DNA from 3 places in the Rummeliibacillus sp. SL167 genome. Region 3 is predicted to be linked to each of the others. Evidence: riboswitches for the same ligand, from Rfam matches in the RefSeq annotation. Region 3 holds a riboswitch; each other region holds the start of a gene.
The links. A riboswitch is a leader RNA that binds a small molecule or an ion and turns the genes downstream of it on or off. The one in region 3 is predicted to bind thiamine pyrophosphate.
Positions count from the first base shown of each region.

Region 1: linked by a shared signal. The riboswitch ahead of thiC (phosphomethylpyrimidine synthase ThiC) and the one ahead of FEZ13_RS03580 (thiamine phosphate synthase) in region 3 are both predicted to bind thiamine pyrophosphate.
Region 2: linked by a shared signal. The riboswitch ahead of FEZ13_RS10680 (TenA family protein) and the one ahead of FEZ13_RS03580 (thiamine phosphate synthase) in region 3 are both predicted to bind thiamine pyrophosphate.

Region 1 is NZ_VCBM01000001.1:1,468,644-1,473,421, forward strand. It holds gene FEZ13_RS06585 (hypothetical protein) at 1-1,122, opposite strand, end outside; gene FEZ13_RS06590 (hypothetical protein) at 1,174-1,488, opposite strand; gene FEZ13_RS06595 (type 1 glutamine amidotransferase family protein) at 1,517-1,720, opposite strand; TPP riboswitch at 1,862-1,976, shown strand; gene thiC (phosphomethylpyrimidine synthase ThiC) at 2,112-3,890, shown strand; gene FEZ13_RS06605 (hypothetical protein) at 4,192-4,778, opposite strand, start outside.
Region 2 is NZ_VCBM01000001.1:2,375,272-2,380,049, forward strand. It holds gene FEZ13_RS10660 (HAD family hydrolase) at 1-353, opposite strand, end outside; gene thiE (thiamine phosphate synthase) at 350-982, opposite strand; gene thiD (bifunctional hydroxymethylpyrimidine kinase/phosphomethylpyrimidine kinase) at 985-1,797, opposite strand; gene FEZ13_RS10675 (thiamine diphosphokinase) at 1,794-2,435, opposite strand; gene FEZ13_RS10680 (TenA family protein) at 2,439-3,089, opposite strand; TPP riboswitch at 3,317-3,425, opposite strand; gene FEZ13_RS10685 (recombinase family protein) at 3,834-4,778, opposite strand, start outside.
Region 3 is NZ_VCBM01000001.1:794,846-799,623, forward strand. It holds gene menC (o-succinylbenzoate synthase) at 1-780, shown strand, start outside; gene FEZ13_RS03575 (YkvI family membrane protein) at 777-1,850, shown strand; TPP riboswitch at 2,288-2,396, shown strand; TPP riboswitch at 2,473-2,572, shown strand; gene FEZ13_RS03580 (thiamine phosphate synthase) at 2,703-3,332, shown strand; gene thiO (glycine oxidase ThiO) at 3,319-4,392, shown strand; gene thiS (sulfur carrier protein ThiS) at 4,382-4,576, shown strand; gene FEZ13_RS03595 (thiazole synthase) at 4,578-4,778, shown strand, end outside.

The DNA of each region.
Region 1 (4,778 bases), 670 kb from region 3:
ATCTTCTTCGATTAGATTTTCAACATACTGAATCGGCTCTTCTGCAATATCCTCTGAACTCACTTGAGGTTCATAGTTTTCTAAATAATCAATGCCATCTTCAATGTCTTGCTTACTAATGGGCGCTGTAAATTTAATAGGGACCCAAATACCATCCATTGCTTCATCCTCATATTCTTGTTGTTCCATAAAACTAAAGATGTCATGCGCATTTGGAATATTTGAATCAATCGGTGGTTCATACATATTCATGATAAATTGTCGAACCTTTTCTGGAGAAATATTGGTCGTAATAGGTGTATTTTTCATCATGACAAATCGATTATATTTATTGAGTATGCCAAGACTTAAACCAGTTCCCTTCGTTAAAGCTGCGGTCCCTCTCCTTACTAAAGGAGTCATCCCTAAACTTTCATCAACCGTTTTAAACAGATTTAAGCGGTCATTCATCTTGTCATCTAAATCCGCCATTAATGCATGAATTTTCTCAAGCTGTGGTAAAGCATTTTTTTCTGCCAAAAATTCTAATTGCCGCAATTCAATTTGCTCGATGGCGTCTTCTACATTTTGGATCATGGAAGCAATTTTATTTCCTCCCGAAATCCCTCTGTCATCATATGCTTCACTTAACTCTGCATCACGACGAGCCTGAAATAATAGACGTGAAATATCATCCTGCATGTGGTAAGCTAATGAATCATTTGCCAGGCGAATAAGTGCGTCGATCATTCGTTTTCCTCTATCTAATAGCTTTAGTTTTCTTGCTTGCTTTGAAATCCAACTATGCTTAGCTAATGTATGAACAATTTGCCCAACCTTTTCTAATGATGGTGGTTCCTCGTCATTATAACGGTGAAGATAGCGATAAAATAGTTCTTCCGCATTTCCAATCGGACGACGCGTTGAGTTTATTCCCAGAGCTTCCTCATTTAATAACTGCAACAACCTTAAAAATCGGAGGATTTCAATTGGTGATTGGTAGATTTGTTGTGAATGCAAATCGTTTAAAACACCGGAAAGTGATGCAATATCGCGCATTGTTTTGTTCATATCCACTTGATGTAAGTTTTCATCAAATATAGATATGGGCTTTTTTTCTATTGATAAATCCATTTCTTCCATTCCTCTACACCCCCTAATGTTCTTTCTTGCTCATGCATCCCCTGTGAGAATTCATCCATTATCCATTGAGCATACGATGAAAAAGTGGTGAAATTTTTGAATAATCTCAAAATTATGATGCCATTGTTTTTGACTATTTTCCTTGAAGTGATATTTTTCTAATTCTCCATCACATACCGAAAATCCTATCGTTTCGCCCATTCGAATTTTAGAAGTAATCCGATAGGTTCTGGCAGTTTTTTTAATAATGGTAAACTCATATATTCCAGGAGATTTTAGTGTAGGTTTCTGCTCTAATTGTTCTCCACGTTTTACTATTTTGTTTTCTAAAAATAGGGTATCGATCATTTCATCACCTGTATTCATTGATGTTCATTGTCCTTAGAAAAGAATCTCATACAAAAAACGCAAGAATGCAAAATGCTGACATTCTTGCGTCCGTTCCATCAACAAAATCATGTATGACCGTTTGAATCTTTTTTACACTAGGAGCGGCTATCGTTACATGAAATCCCTCTTCAAGGCAACGATAATAAGGATAATATATCTCTAATGCTTCTACTGCGTCTCCAGCCAAAATCAAAATTTTCTTTGCCATTTTTATCCCCTCCATCAAAATACTGTATACTTCCTATTTCGCCATGTACTCAATAAATCCTTTTAAAGTCATATGAATCTATCAATTATTGCATCTTTACTTTTTTGTTTATTAATCTATAATTTAGATGTAAAATTTTATATTGATAACAAGGGGTGTCCAGTGAGTTGGGCTGAGAGAGAAACACAATGACGTTTCTTAACCCTCGGGACCTGATCTGGTTCATACCAGCGTGGGGATGTTACATCACTTGAGCAACGTAGATCATTATATCTATGTTTATATGCCGGGTCCATTTGATAAATAAAATGGGGCTGGCTTTTTTGTTCTTTTGATATTCGCTGTCAAACAAGATCTATCCCTATTATCAATAAGAAAAGAGGGAAATCGTATGAAAAAAACGAATGAAGAATTAAATTTCACCATTATGTCCAGTTTTTCAGGAAGTCAGAAAGTATATGTAGAAGGATCACGTCCAGATATAAAGGTGCCAATGCGTGAAATTACTTTAACGCCAACACATAACAATACGGACGTTATGAAAAATCCTCCATTGCGTGTCTATGACACAAGTGGCCCATATACAGACAAACATCGCTCCGTTCATATTCGAGAAGGCTTATCCCCCCTTCGTCGTGATTGGGTTTTGGAGAGAAACGATGTAGAGGAATATGTAGGCAGAAATATCAGACCTGAAGATAATGGCTATCAAAAAGAAGATCGGACTCATTCTATGGAGCAATTTCCTTGCATCAATGGTCAACCATTGCGTACTCAAAAAGGAAGAAATGTCACACAACTTCACTATGCACGGAATGGGTTGATCACACCTGAAATGGAATTTATCGCCATAAGAGAAAATGTAGAACCCGAATTTGTTCGTCGAGAAGTAGCTGAAGGGAGAGCAATTATACCAGCCAATATTAATCATCCTGAAATTGAACCTATGATCATAGGAAGAAATTTCTATGTGAAGATCAATGCTAATATTGGAAACTCGGCTGTCTCATCTTCTATCGAAGATGAAGTTGAAAAAATGACTTGGGCGACTCGCTGGGGTGCTGATACAATTATGGACCTTTCTACAGGTAAAAATATTCATACAACTAGAGAATGGATTATTCGAAATTCTCCAGTACCTGTTGGAACAGTCCCTATTTACCAAGCCTTAGAAAAAGTTGGTGGAATCGCTGAGGATCTAACTTGGGAAGTCTTTCAAGATACTTTGATCGAACAAGCAGAACAAGGTGTAGACTATTTTACGATTCATGCAGGTGTACTTTTACGCTATATTCCATTGACCGTTCATCGTATGACTGGAATCGTATCTCGTGGGGGTTCAATCCTTGCACAATGGTGTTTAGCACATCATGAAGAAAATTTTCTCTATAGTCATTTTGAAGAAATTTGTGAGATTGCAAAATCGTATGATATCGCTCTCTCATTGGGTGATGGTTTACGCCCAGGGTCCATTGCGGATGCGAATGATGCAGCGCAATTTGCTGAGCTCGAAACACTTGGAGAACTAACCAAGATTGCTTGGAAACACGACGTACAAGTCATGATCGAAGGCCCAGGACATATCCCCATGCATTTGATCAAAGAAAATGTCGATAAACAAATGGAAATCTGTCAGGAAGCTCCCTTTTATACATTAGGCCCACTTACTACAGATATTGCACCTGGCTATGACCATATCACCTCTGCAATTGGTGCCGCGATGATTGGATGGTTTGGCACAGCGATGTTATGCTATGTAACACCAAAGGAACATCTAGGTTTGCCCAATAAAGAAGATGTGCGTACTGGTGTGATTACGTATAAAATTGCTGCACACGCTGCTGACTTAGCAAAGGGACATAAAGGTGCCCAACAACGAGATGATGCCTTATCAAAGGCACGCTTCGAGTTCCGTTGGAGGGACCAATTCAACCTATCTCTCGATCCTGAAAGAGCATTAGAATACCATGATGAAACATTACCAGCTGAGGGCGCTAAAACAGCGCATTTTTGTTCAATGTGTGGTCCTAAATTTTGCAGTATGCGCATTTCACAGGATATTCGAAATTTAGCAAAAGATAAAAAACTTACGGTTGAAGATGTCATTGGAGAAGGCATGAAGGATAAAGCTTCTGAATTTCGTCATCAAGGAAGTCAAATTTATCAATAAGAAGAACTTCACACAGGGGAGAATTTTTCATCTCCTACTGTGTGTTAGTTGAAAGAATCAAATCTATACTGGCAGTTGCTCCTTGTTTATTCCCTTCAACTTGGTATAGTAGAAGTTTGCTACCTGTTCATGCAGATTCAACCAATCGTTTATCATAACGGCGCTGTCAGAAATTCCTTTAAAAGAAAATCCCTTTAAATTATCCTAAACGCAAAATAGTATGCTAGGATTAGAGATAGCCCTCAGCATACTATTTTTATTATACGAATAAAAACCCTCACATACTTCTTCTACAAGGTGATTATTTCAGCACTTCTAGGCTTGTTAAAAAGTAATTCTTATCGCCCATTGGTAAAAGACGATCTAAATTTTGTATTTCTACAGTGTTGGTTGATTTTTTTAAAGACAAATCATATGTTTCTAGGTAAAATCGTTGTTTCTCGTTCGAGTAGATATGATGAATTTGATTGTTTTGAAACGTAATTTGTTCAAAACGGCTATTCCCCTTTTCGATATGACTAAGTTGCAATATCTTTTGGATATCTCCAGCAGCAACGTGATACTCATACACTTCACCAAGTCCATTGACATAATAAAAATGCCCATCATTCACATAAGCTGAATGATTAAAATTAAACGGTAATCCATTTTCAACTTGATATTTTGAACGATATTGGATAAACGGTACATTCTTCACTTTTTTCGTATCTCGATTAACAACCACCAATTGCAGATCTTCCCGATTTTCCGCCTGATAATGCGACATGATGAAATAATAGTTCTGATCATCTGCAACAACTGGTGTAATCGCATCTAACTCTTCCGTCTTTTCTAATGATAGATCTAGCAGCTTTCGTGTCTTTACTTTAGGCGTAAGCTCTACTTTTT
Region 2 (4,778 bases), 1.6 Mb from region 3:
GGCAGATACAATTCTTCGGGTAAACCCGTGGCAATAGCCAATTTGATGTTCTCGGCTTTTAAGCGAAGTAAGTAATCCAGCGCATAAGGTGTCAAGCCGACATCATTCCTATATTTCGATATTGCCATACAGTTCCATTCTTCAACAATTGCGGGAATGCTTTCATTCAGTCCGAACAGGTCTATCGTATATTGCGCCGCTTCCTCAAAGCTGCGGGCACAGATTTCAGCGACATAGTTTTCCGGTACGGTCAAATTGCGCTTTTTTAAAAAATCAATGTCAATCTGTTCCCAAACGTCCATTGAATTAAGTAGTGTTCCATCTAAATCAAAAATTGCAGCTTGAAAGTTCATAGGTTTGTCCCCTCCAGAAATATCCGCTTCAGCTCGGAGGCCGCCTGCCGTATATTTGGCTGTGCGATAATCGCAGACACAACGGCTAAACCGTCTATCCCCATATCATGAAACAGCCCAGCGTTTTCCTTGTTGATCCCGCCAATCGCCACGATAGGGAGAGCGACAGATTGCCGGATGTTTTGCAGCTCCTTTATTGATACGATAGCAGCATCTGTTTTCGTACCCGTGGGAAACATCGCGCCAACGCCCAAATAGTCAGCTCCATCCTTTTGTGCCTGTATTGCTTCTGAAACGGAAGATGCAGATACCCCCATGAGCATATCATCACCGATGATTTCCCTTACAATGGCGGCGGGAATGTCACTCTGACCGATATGTACGCCAGCCGCATGAACAGCTAAAGCAATATCTATTCGGTCATTGATAATAAGAGGAACGCCGAAACTATCCGTAACCGCTTTGATCTCTGTTGCCAGCTTAAAAAAGTCAAGGGATGAAATGTTCTTTTCTCGTAGTTGTACCATTGTGCAACCGCCTAAAATGGCTTGTTCAACCGCTTCGGATAATGTGTCGGTGGTCATAAGGCTACGGTCAGTTACGAGATATAACGAATAATCTCTTTCCATCGTTAGATATCCTCACTTTCTTTCAAGCCGTACTTATATAACTCATAAAAATGATGGGTAGGCCCGTTGCCTTTTCCGATGGCAAGGGAGTGTTCAATAGCCATTGTGACATATTTCTTTGCCGCCGCGACCGCCTCATTGATACGCAATCCTTTGGCAAGCTGTGCAGCAATCGCAGACGAAAATGTGCAGCCTGTGCCGTGTGTGTTCTTCGTGGCAATTCGGGCTGTTTCAAAGTGATAAATACTTTCCCCGTCAAAAAGAACGTCCAAAGCATTTCCAACCGCATGACCGCCCTTTACGACAACGGCCTTACAGCCCATGTCGTATATCTTTCGGGCAGCGGCCTCCATATCTGTAACAGAGGTGATTTTCATATCAGCGATTTTTTCTGCTTCGGGGATGTTCGGTGTAAGCACATCGGCAAGGGGAATAATAACATCAATCAAGGTCTGAACAGCCATAGGCTTCATTAAGGCGCAGCCGTTTTTGGCGTACATCACCGGGTCTATTACAACATTGTGAGGTTTGTACTCCCGCAGCTTTTCAGCAACCGCGCACATACATTGTGGCGTGGAGAGCATACCAATTTTAACGGCGTCAACCTCAATATCTTCAAATACGGCGTCGATCTGCTTTGAGATCATATCCGGCGTTATATCCTGAATGTCAATTACCCGGCTCGTATTTTCCGCAACTACAGAAACAATGACACTCATTCCATATACGCCATGAGCTGAAAATGTTTTTAGGTCGGCCTGAATACCTGCTCCGCCGCTGCAATCAGATCCCGCTATACTCAATACCTTTTTCATAGAATAAAAACCTCCGTTATTATTTTTGGGTAAACAACCAATAGTGTCCCGTTTGTTACAACAACTGAGCTTTCTCTGCCGATGAACTCATTACTGACCCCGATAGGGAAAGAGTTCGTCAATGTGGCATTATGAAGCTCATATTTTAAGCCTTTTATATAAACGCCCTCTGATTTTTCAGAATATGAAAATACCGACACAAAGCCAGAAGCCTGTGGATTAAAGAATAGAGTCTTGTTTGTAATAGCACTTATAATACAGTCCCTACCGAATAAAAATCCTTGCTTGCCGTTTTGGGACAGTTTAGCTAAAAGCTGGATATTTGCAATTGTGTGTTCCACGCGCCCGCCCATTCCACAATAGATATGAAAGACCTCATATCCTGCTTTGATGCCTTCTCGAACAGCCGCCAACATGTCGGTATCATCTTTTTCGGCATTCAGTTCTATAACATTTGGATGCTCCGGCTTGAAATGCAAAGTGTCGAAGTCGCCTATCACCAGATCGGCGGTCATGCCGCTTTGCTCTATGTAACGTAGGCCCGCATCAACGGCGATAATCATATCCGCCGGACAAGCGGTGAAGTCCAAGCCGTAATTTTCCCCAGCACCGACAACATAACAGATCTTTCTTTTCATGGCTTACTCCTTGTATGCCATTTCCCAGAAATCAAGTTCAAGTAAACTGGCCTGTTCAAATACATGCATCAATCGCTCCTGTTCCTTCGTCGGCATAGCCGAGCATTTGCTATCTGCGAATGCGCTCCAGAGCTTGCAGCTTTCAAAATATCCGTCATCGGCATAGTCCTGAATGAAATCCCAATACCTAGAATTTGCGGTTCCTGGCATAGCGGCGATCTTCCTGAATATGTAGCTGTAACTCAACATACAGGGAAGAACAGCCATAATCATTTCGCAAACGTTGCCACTTTCCGCAGCGTCAAGTAAAAAATCGATATATTTCTTATTTTCTGGCAAGGGAGCTATCAGCTCTATGTCGTCGTCGGTCATTCCGAATTGCTTTAAGTAGTTCAACCTCACCGCAGACTCGGTATCCGTTAGAAAACTTAAGACGGAATAAAATAACTGAATATCCTTGAGAACGGTGGAGTGATACATGGCATTCCCATAAACACGGGCATAGTGCTTTAGATAAATGCTGTCCTGTATCATGTAGTTCTTAAACTTCTCAAACGGCAATATGCCTGCTTGCAGTTCGGTGATAAAAGGTGTAGCAATGCATTTGTCCCAAATTGGCATGTTCCTTTTCAATACTTCGTCCATGAATGGCATTGATTATATCCTCCTGTTTATAAATAAAAATAGAGCCTCCAAATAAGATTGGAAGCTCTTTCAGCCGCAATACGGCATAAGAAATTGCTTCCCTATGCCGGTATTAACCGACAGGTCCAGAGGTCAGGTCTTAACCTTTTTCAACTTGTTCAGTTCCCTCGCAAATATAGTAATACAATATTTAGTTATAACAAAAGGACACCCCGTGTAGAAAGCGTCCTTCAAATACAAAAGTATCGATATACTCCCTACGCTGGTGTTAACCAACAGGTTCTAAGGGTCTAAGCAAACAGCTTACTCTCAGCCTGCTTAAAGCAAGCTCCCCTTTTTTTCTTTTTTAATTATATTACAACACGACAAAAAAAGCAACCTTTAATTTCTGCTCTTCTTTCGTATAGAACAGGATCATGAGATGAAATGAACTGGCCAATCTTTTTAATTTCCGTTTGTTGGAGAAAGCAAATGAGGTAGCAGAACTCAATAGCAGCCGCGTAAGATCTTCCAAAGCCATACTTTACCTACAATAACATCAGCATTATTGTGTTGAGGATTTTTACTGCACATTTCATATAATAAACGTTGGGGCCCGCCTTTGGTTGGATTGAAGAAATTAAGTTGTATATTTTAACATCCATATTTAACCACGCCGTTACAATTATACAGAAAAAAATGTTTTTTTATAAAACAAAATGCCGCCAATTAAGAAGGGTTTCCTCCTCAACTGGCAGCAATCATATTGAAATCCTATAGTTTCACTTCTATTTCCAGCCCCGACTTAAACTCAACCACTAACCTATCATCATATACAATCGCTTTTTCAACTAGTTTTCTGACCAGTTTATCATCAAACTCCGTAATATCACCGGTTTGCGTGTTAAGGAAGTCCGTCATTTCAGCAATCCGATCCCTCTTATCTTGGCGGAGAGCGTTTCTCGAAAGAGTTTCTTGCCTTAGATCACGTAGTCGGTAAATCTCGTTGACAATATTATCGTATGCTTCCTTTGAATTTGCCTTTTGGATCAACTCGGTTTGGAGTTCTTCCAGCCTTTTATCAATGTCTGCTGTAGTCTCATCCAAATCCACGCTTAATACGGTTTCAATATTCTTTTTCAGTATAGCCAGAAAAGAGTTTTTTCCGCTGACCGCTACATTGATGGCCTCTACAATTTTCTCTTTAAGCGTATCTTCAAGTATAGTGGAAGCGGTACAAAATAAACCGGTGTTTTCCAATCTGCTGACGCATCTCCATACGATTGATTTCTTTCCTCGGTTATTCCAATGAACCCTTCGAAATATTTCATGACAGTTGCCGCAGAAAACCATCTGTGATAAAGGATGCTTGTTGCTATAGTTTCTTTTCTTTCCATTCTTACTTATATGCACACATCTTCTTTTGACAAGCTGTTCCTGAACCTGCATAAAAATTTCACGCGGGATTATAGGCTCATGGCTGTTTTCTACATAGTATTGTGGAACAATACCATTATTGGGTACCCTTTTCTTTGATAAAAAATCTACCGTATAGGTTTTCTGTAATAGCGCATCACCGATATATTTTTCATTCCTCAAAATCTTATTGATGGTACTGGTATGCCATCTGGGATTGCCTGCACCCGTCAGAATTCCGTCAGCCTCCAAACCCCTAGCTATCTGTAGCATACTGGAACCTTCAAGATATTCTCTGTAAAT
Region 3 (4,778 bases):
CAAACATTAGCCTCTGCACTTGGAGGAGATAAAAAACAGATTGAAGTCGGTATCAGCATAGGCATCCAAAAATCCGTCGATGAATTACTGGCTTTAATAGATGGTTATGTAAAAGAGGGATATAAACGCATCAAGGTAAAGATCAAACCAGGTTGGGATGTTGATGTGATCCGTGCAATCCGCGAGCGTTTCCCAGATGTCCCCCTCATGGCTGATGCTAATTCTGCCTATCGGTTGAAAGATATTGAATTATTAAAGCAGCTGGATGAATTCCATTTAATGATGATCGAACAACCGCTTGCTTCAGATGATATCATCGATCATGCAACATTACAAAAACAGCTCAAAACACCTATTTGTTTAGATGAGAGTATCCATTCCTTAGAAGATGCACGGAAAGCAGTGGAACTTGGAAGCTGCGGCATTATTAATATTAAGATTGGGCGTGTTGGTGGTTTAACTGAAGCGAAAAAGATCCATGATTACTGTCAGTCAAAAGGAATCCCAGTGTGGTGTGGCGGCATGCTAGAGTCAGGTATCGGGCGAGCTCACAATGTGGCAATTACGACGCTTTCCAACTTTATATTGCCAGGGGATACTGCAGGGTCTGAACATTATTGGGATCGTGATATTATCAATCCAGAAGTAATCGTGAAGGACGGATATATCACAGTACCGGATCAACCAGGTATTGGCTATGAACCAAACCTTGAACGTATCGATCAATTGACGGTGAAGAAGAAGGAATATAACTTAGCAGATGAAGAGGCGGTTCGATGAAGAAAAGTATCCAAATGGCAGGGGCATTCATCGGCGTCATTGTTGGCGCAGGCTTTGCTTCTGGTCAAGAAATCTTGCAATTTTTCACTAGCTTTGGCTGGTGGGGAGTTGCAGGAACAGCTCTTGCAACCGCACTATTTGCATTTTTAGGCATGAATTTAACAACATTAGGGAGTCGCTTGCATGCGACTTCTCATAAAGAAGTTGTCTATCAAATTTGTGGTAAATATATTGGAGTTGTTGTAGATTTTGTCATTACATTTTTCTTATTTGGTGTTGCAGTCGTTATGCTAGCAGGTGCAGGCTCCATTTTTGAAAGTCAGTTTGGTCTTCCAGCCGTGTATGGTAGTTTGTTTATGCTAATCATTACAGTATTAACGCTCATGTTTAATGTTCATAAAATTATTAGTGCGATTAGTGCGATTACACCTTTTCTTTTATTATTAGTAGTGATTATTGCGATATATTCTCTTTTTACCACAGATTTAAGTGCTGCTGACATGGATATGTTAGCGAAAAAACAAACTTCTGGTGCTGCCAATTGGTTCTTAGGAGGATTGTTGTATGTATCTTATAATATTGCAGCAGGAGCATCGATGCTAGCCGTTATGGGAGGAGTAGAAAAAAGTGAAAAAATAGCAAAACATGGCGGGATTTTAGGTGGAGTCGGACTAGGTATTCTTATTTTGCTTATAAATGTCGCAATTTTCACAAAAATAGATCAAATTGGTGGGGCAGATATGCCAATGCTTCTTTTAGCGACTAAAATGTCACCTGCTATTGGTGTCATTATGGCCATTGCTTTACTTGGTATGATTTATAATACAGCTGTGGGGATGCTCTATGCATTTACTGCTCGAATCGTACCGTTAGAAAGCAAGCATTTTAAATGGATTGTGTGGGTAATTGGTTTAGCTGGATTCGCCTTAAGTTTTGTCGGCTTTATCCAACTTGTTAGTGCTGTTTACCCAGCAATGGGTTATTTAGGATTTGTGTTGATCATTTCAATCATTATTGCATGGATTAAAAATGTTAAATACTCAAAAGAAAAGATACTCATCCCAAAATAGCTTGCTAGTGATTATTCTAAAAACTATTTTTATCATATGCTTTTACAAGGGTGGATTATCCAGTTTTCTCCACAAAATATAGTGTATTCGCTGATTTCCGCTATGGCTTGCTCGCTTTCCTGCGGGCGCGGCTTGAGCCTCCTCGCTTCGCTGTGGGATCTCAACTGTTCGCTTTTCCCGAGGGGCATTGAATGGACTTCCTGAATCCACACCGCACAAAGGAAATGTGCATACATTTTCGAGGACTCGAGTAAGCCGAAGATCTACATGAATGGAGTTAAAATACATGTTTTTTAGAATCATGCTAAATTTATTACCCATTTTTCCCTAATCAACACAACTGATACTATTATTCAATCTTCAACATCTATTAAATTTCAAGTAGGCTATTGAACGATTAAATCGGTAGTGCTATACTTTGACTTGTAATTTCATACAATAATTGCTAGGAGAGCTGGTGTTGCCAGCTGAGAGTAGAGCCGTAAGCTCATGATCCTTTTACCTGATCTAGATTATGCTAGCGTAGGGAAGCATTAGGATATCGCATATACACGTCCTTGTTTCCTGACCTTAGGAAGCAAGGACGTTTTTATCTTCTATTCTATGAACAACTAAATATGGGATTGACCACTAGGGGTGCATGTATATGCTGAGAGAGAAAAACTCAACTCTTATGACCTGATCTAGATAATACTAGCGAAGGGAAGTGGCGCTACTTTTGTTATATCGTACAAAATTTTAGCCACTTCTTCGAGCTTGAGAGGTGGCTTTTTGTATGGGATTGCAACGAAAGGAAGTGAATAAATCGTTATTTTTATTTCAACGTCGGGTGATTCGATATGGAAGAATGGGATGATGAAAGAATTGGATAAAAAAATAGAGTTGCATATCATAACGGATGGTGAGCGTTCCTTAGAGGAAGTGATTCATTTTGCACCAAAATTAGAACCATATTTAAGCTATTTGCATATACGAGAGCCCAATCGTACAGCATCTGAGCTATATGATTGTATTCAAAACTTACAACAACAAGGTTTTCCGTTAGAGAAACTGGTCGTGAATGACCGTATTGATGTTGCGCTTGCTACAGGTATCAGTCATGTGCAACTTGGTTACCGCAGTATTCCCGTCGCTATTATTAGTGATAAATTTCCAGCTCTTCATATTGGTGCATCCATTCACTCCCTTGAAGAGGCCTCTGATACAAAAGCCGACTGGTTACTTTACGGGCATATTTTTGATACGACAAGTAAAAAAGGAAGACCTTGCCGTGGTACAAAATTATTGCAGCAGCTAACAAAGAAGGTTTTAAAGCCTGTGATCGCTATTGGTGGAATCACTCCACAAAATACGAAGGAAGTTTGTGCGGCAGGGGCTTCTGGAATCGCCATTATGTCGGGGATATGGCAGGCTATTGATCCAGTTGAGAAAGTAAAAGAATATGCATATAAACTCGAGGAGTGGGAAGATGAAAAGTTATGACAGTATTATTATTGGTGGCGGTGTCATCGGTAGTACAATCGCACATTGTCTTGCAGAGCAGGGGCTACATGTAGCCATTCTTGAAAAAAACGACATTGCATCTGGTGCTTCTCACGCAGCCGCAGGGCTTCTAGGCGTTCAAGCTGAATGGGACGAATATGATCCTTTATATGATATGGCTAGAAAAAGCAGAGCCTTATTCCCAAAAGTTGCTGAAAAAATCCGTGAAAAAACGGGAATTGATATTGGCTATGAAGCGAAGGGAATCTATCGGATTGCACATACGGAAGAAGAATGGCAAAGAATTAAAGAAATTCGTACTTGGCAAATAGCAGCAGGAGAGGAAGCCGTATTACTTTCCTCAGAAGAAGTAAGAAAGGTCGAGCCAAATGTTTCTTCAGAAATAGTAGGTGCAGTCTATTATCCAACAGACGGACATGTTTTAGCTCCAGCATTGACAAAAGGACAAGCACTTGCGGCCGCAGCTAGCGGTGCCGAAATCTTCGAATATACAACTGTCCTACAAATTGTTGTAAAGGATGAAAAAGTGACCGGTGTCCAAACAACAGAAGGCTTTTTCCCTTGCAAACAGGTTTGTATCACAACAGGGGCATGGAGTACGCCATTTCTAAAGCAATTTAATAAAAATTATGGTACGTATCCAGTAAAAGGTGAAGTGATTTCCTTAAAAAGTAATCGTCCTTTACTAAAGGCTCCGCTATTTTTGAAACGATTTTACATCGCTCCAAAACGTTATGGCAAATATGTAATAGGCGCGACGATGGAGCCTCATTCTTTTCAAGAACAGGTGAAGGCATCTAGTGTAGCAGATATTTTACAACGCGCTTTTTCAATCCTTCCTGCTTTACAGGATGCGACTTGGGATCGTACTTGGGCAGGTTTACGACCAGAGTCGAATGAGGGGCGACCATATATGGAAGCACATCCTACGATTCAGGGACTATTTGTATCCACGGGGCATTATCGAAATGGCATTTTGTTGAGTCCATTTGTTGGTGAATACATGGCAAATAAAATGGTGGGGAATTATGTCTATTAATGGGACTACGATAGAAATACCGGAAACTGTAGGAACGATTCAGGAATTACTTATCTATTTAAAACTCCAAGATAAAATGGTGATTGTGGAACAAAATGGAGTTATTTTACAAAAAGAAGATTATTCACAGGTTGTAAAGTCAACCGATACAATCGAAATTGTGACATTTGTAGGAGGCGGTTAATATGTATCAAATTGGACCATATACATTTACATCTAGATTATTACTTGGAACAGGAAAGTTTTCAGATTTTGATATTCAAAGTCGTGCGATAGAAGTTTCAGAGGCTGAAATTTTAACATTTGCTGTACGTCGTATGAATATTTTTGAACCATCACAACCCAATTTGCTAGATAAGATTGATCTATCAAACTATCGTTTACTT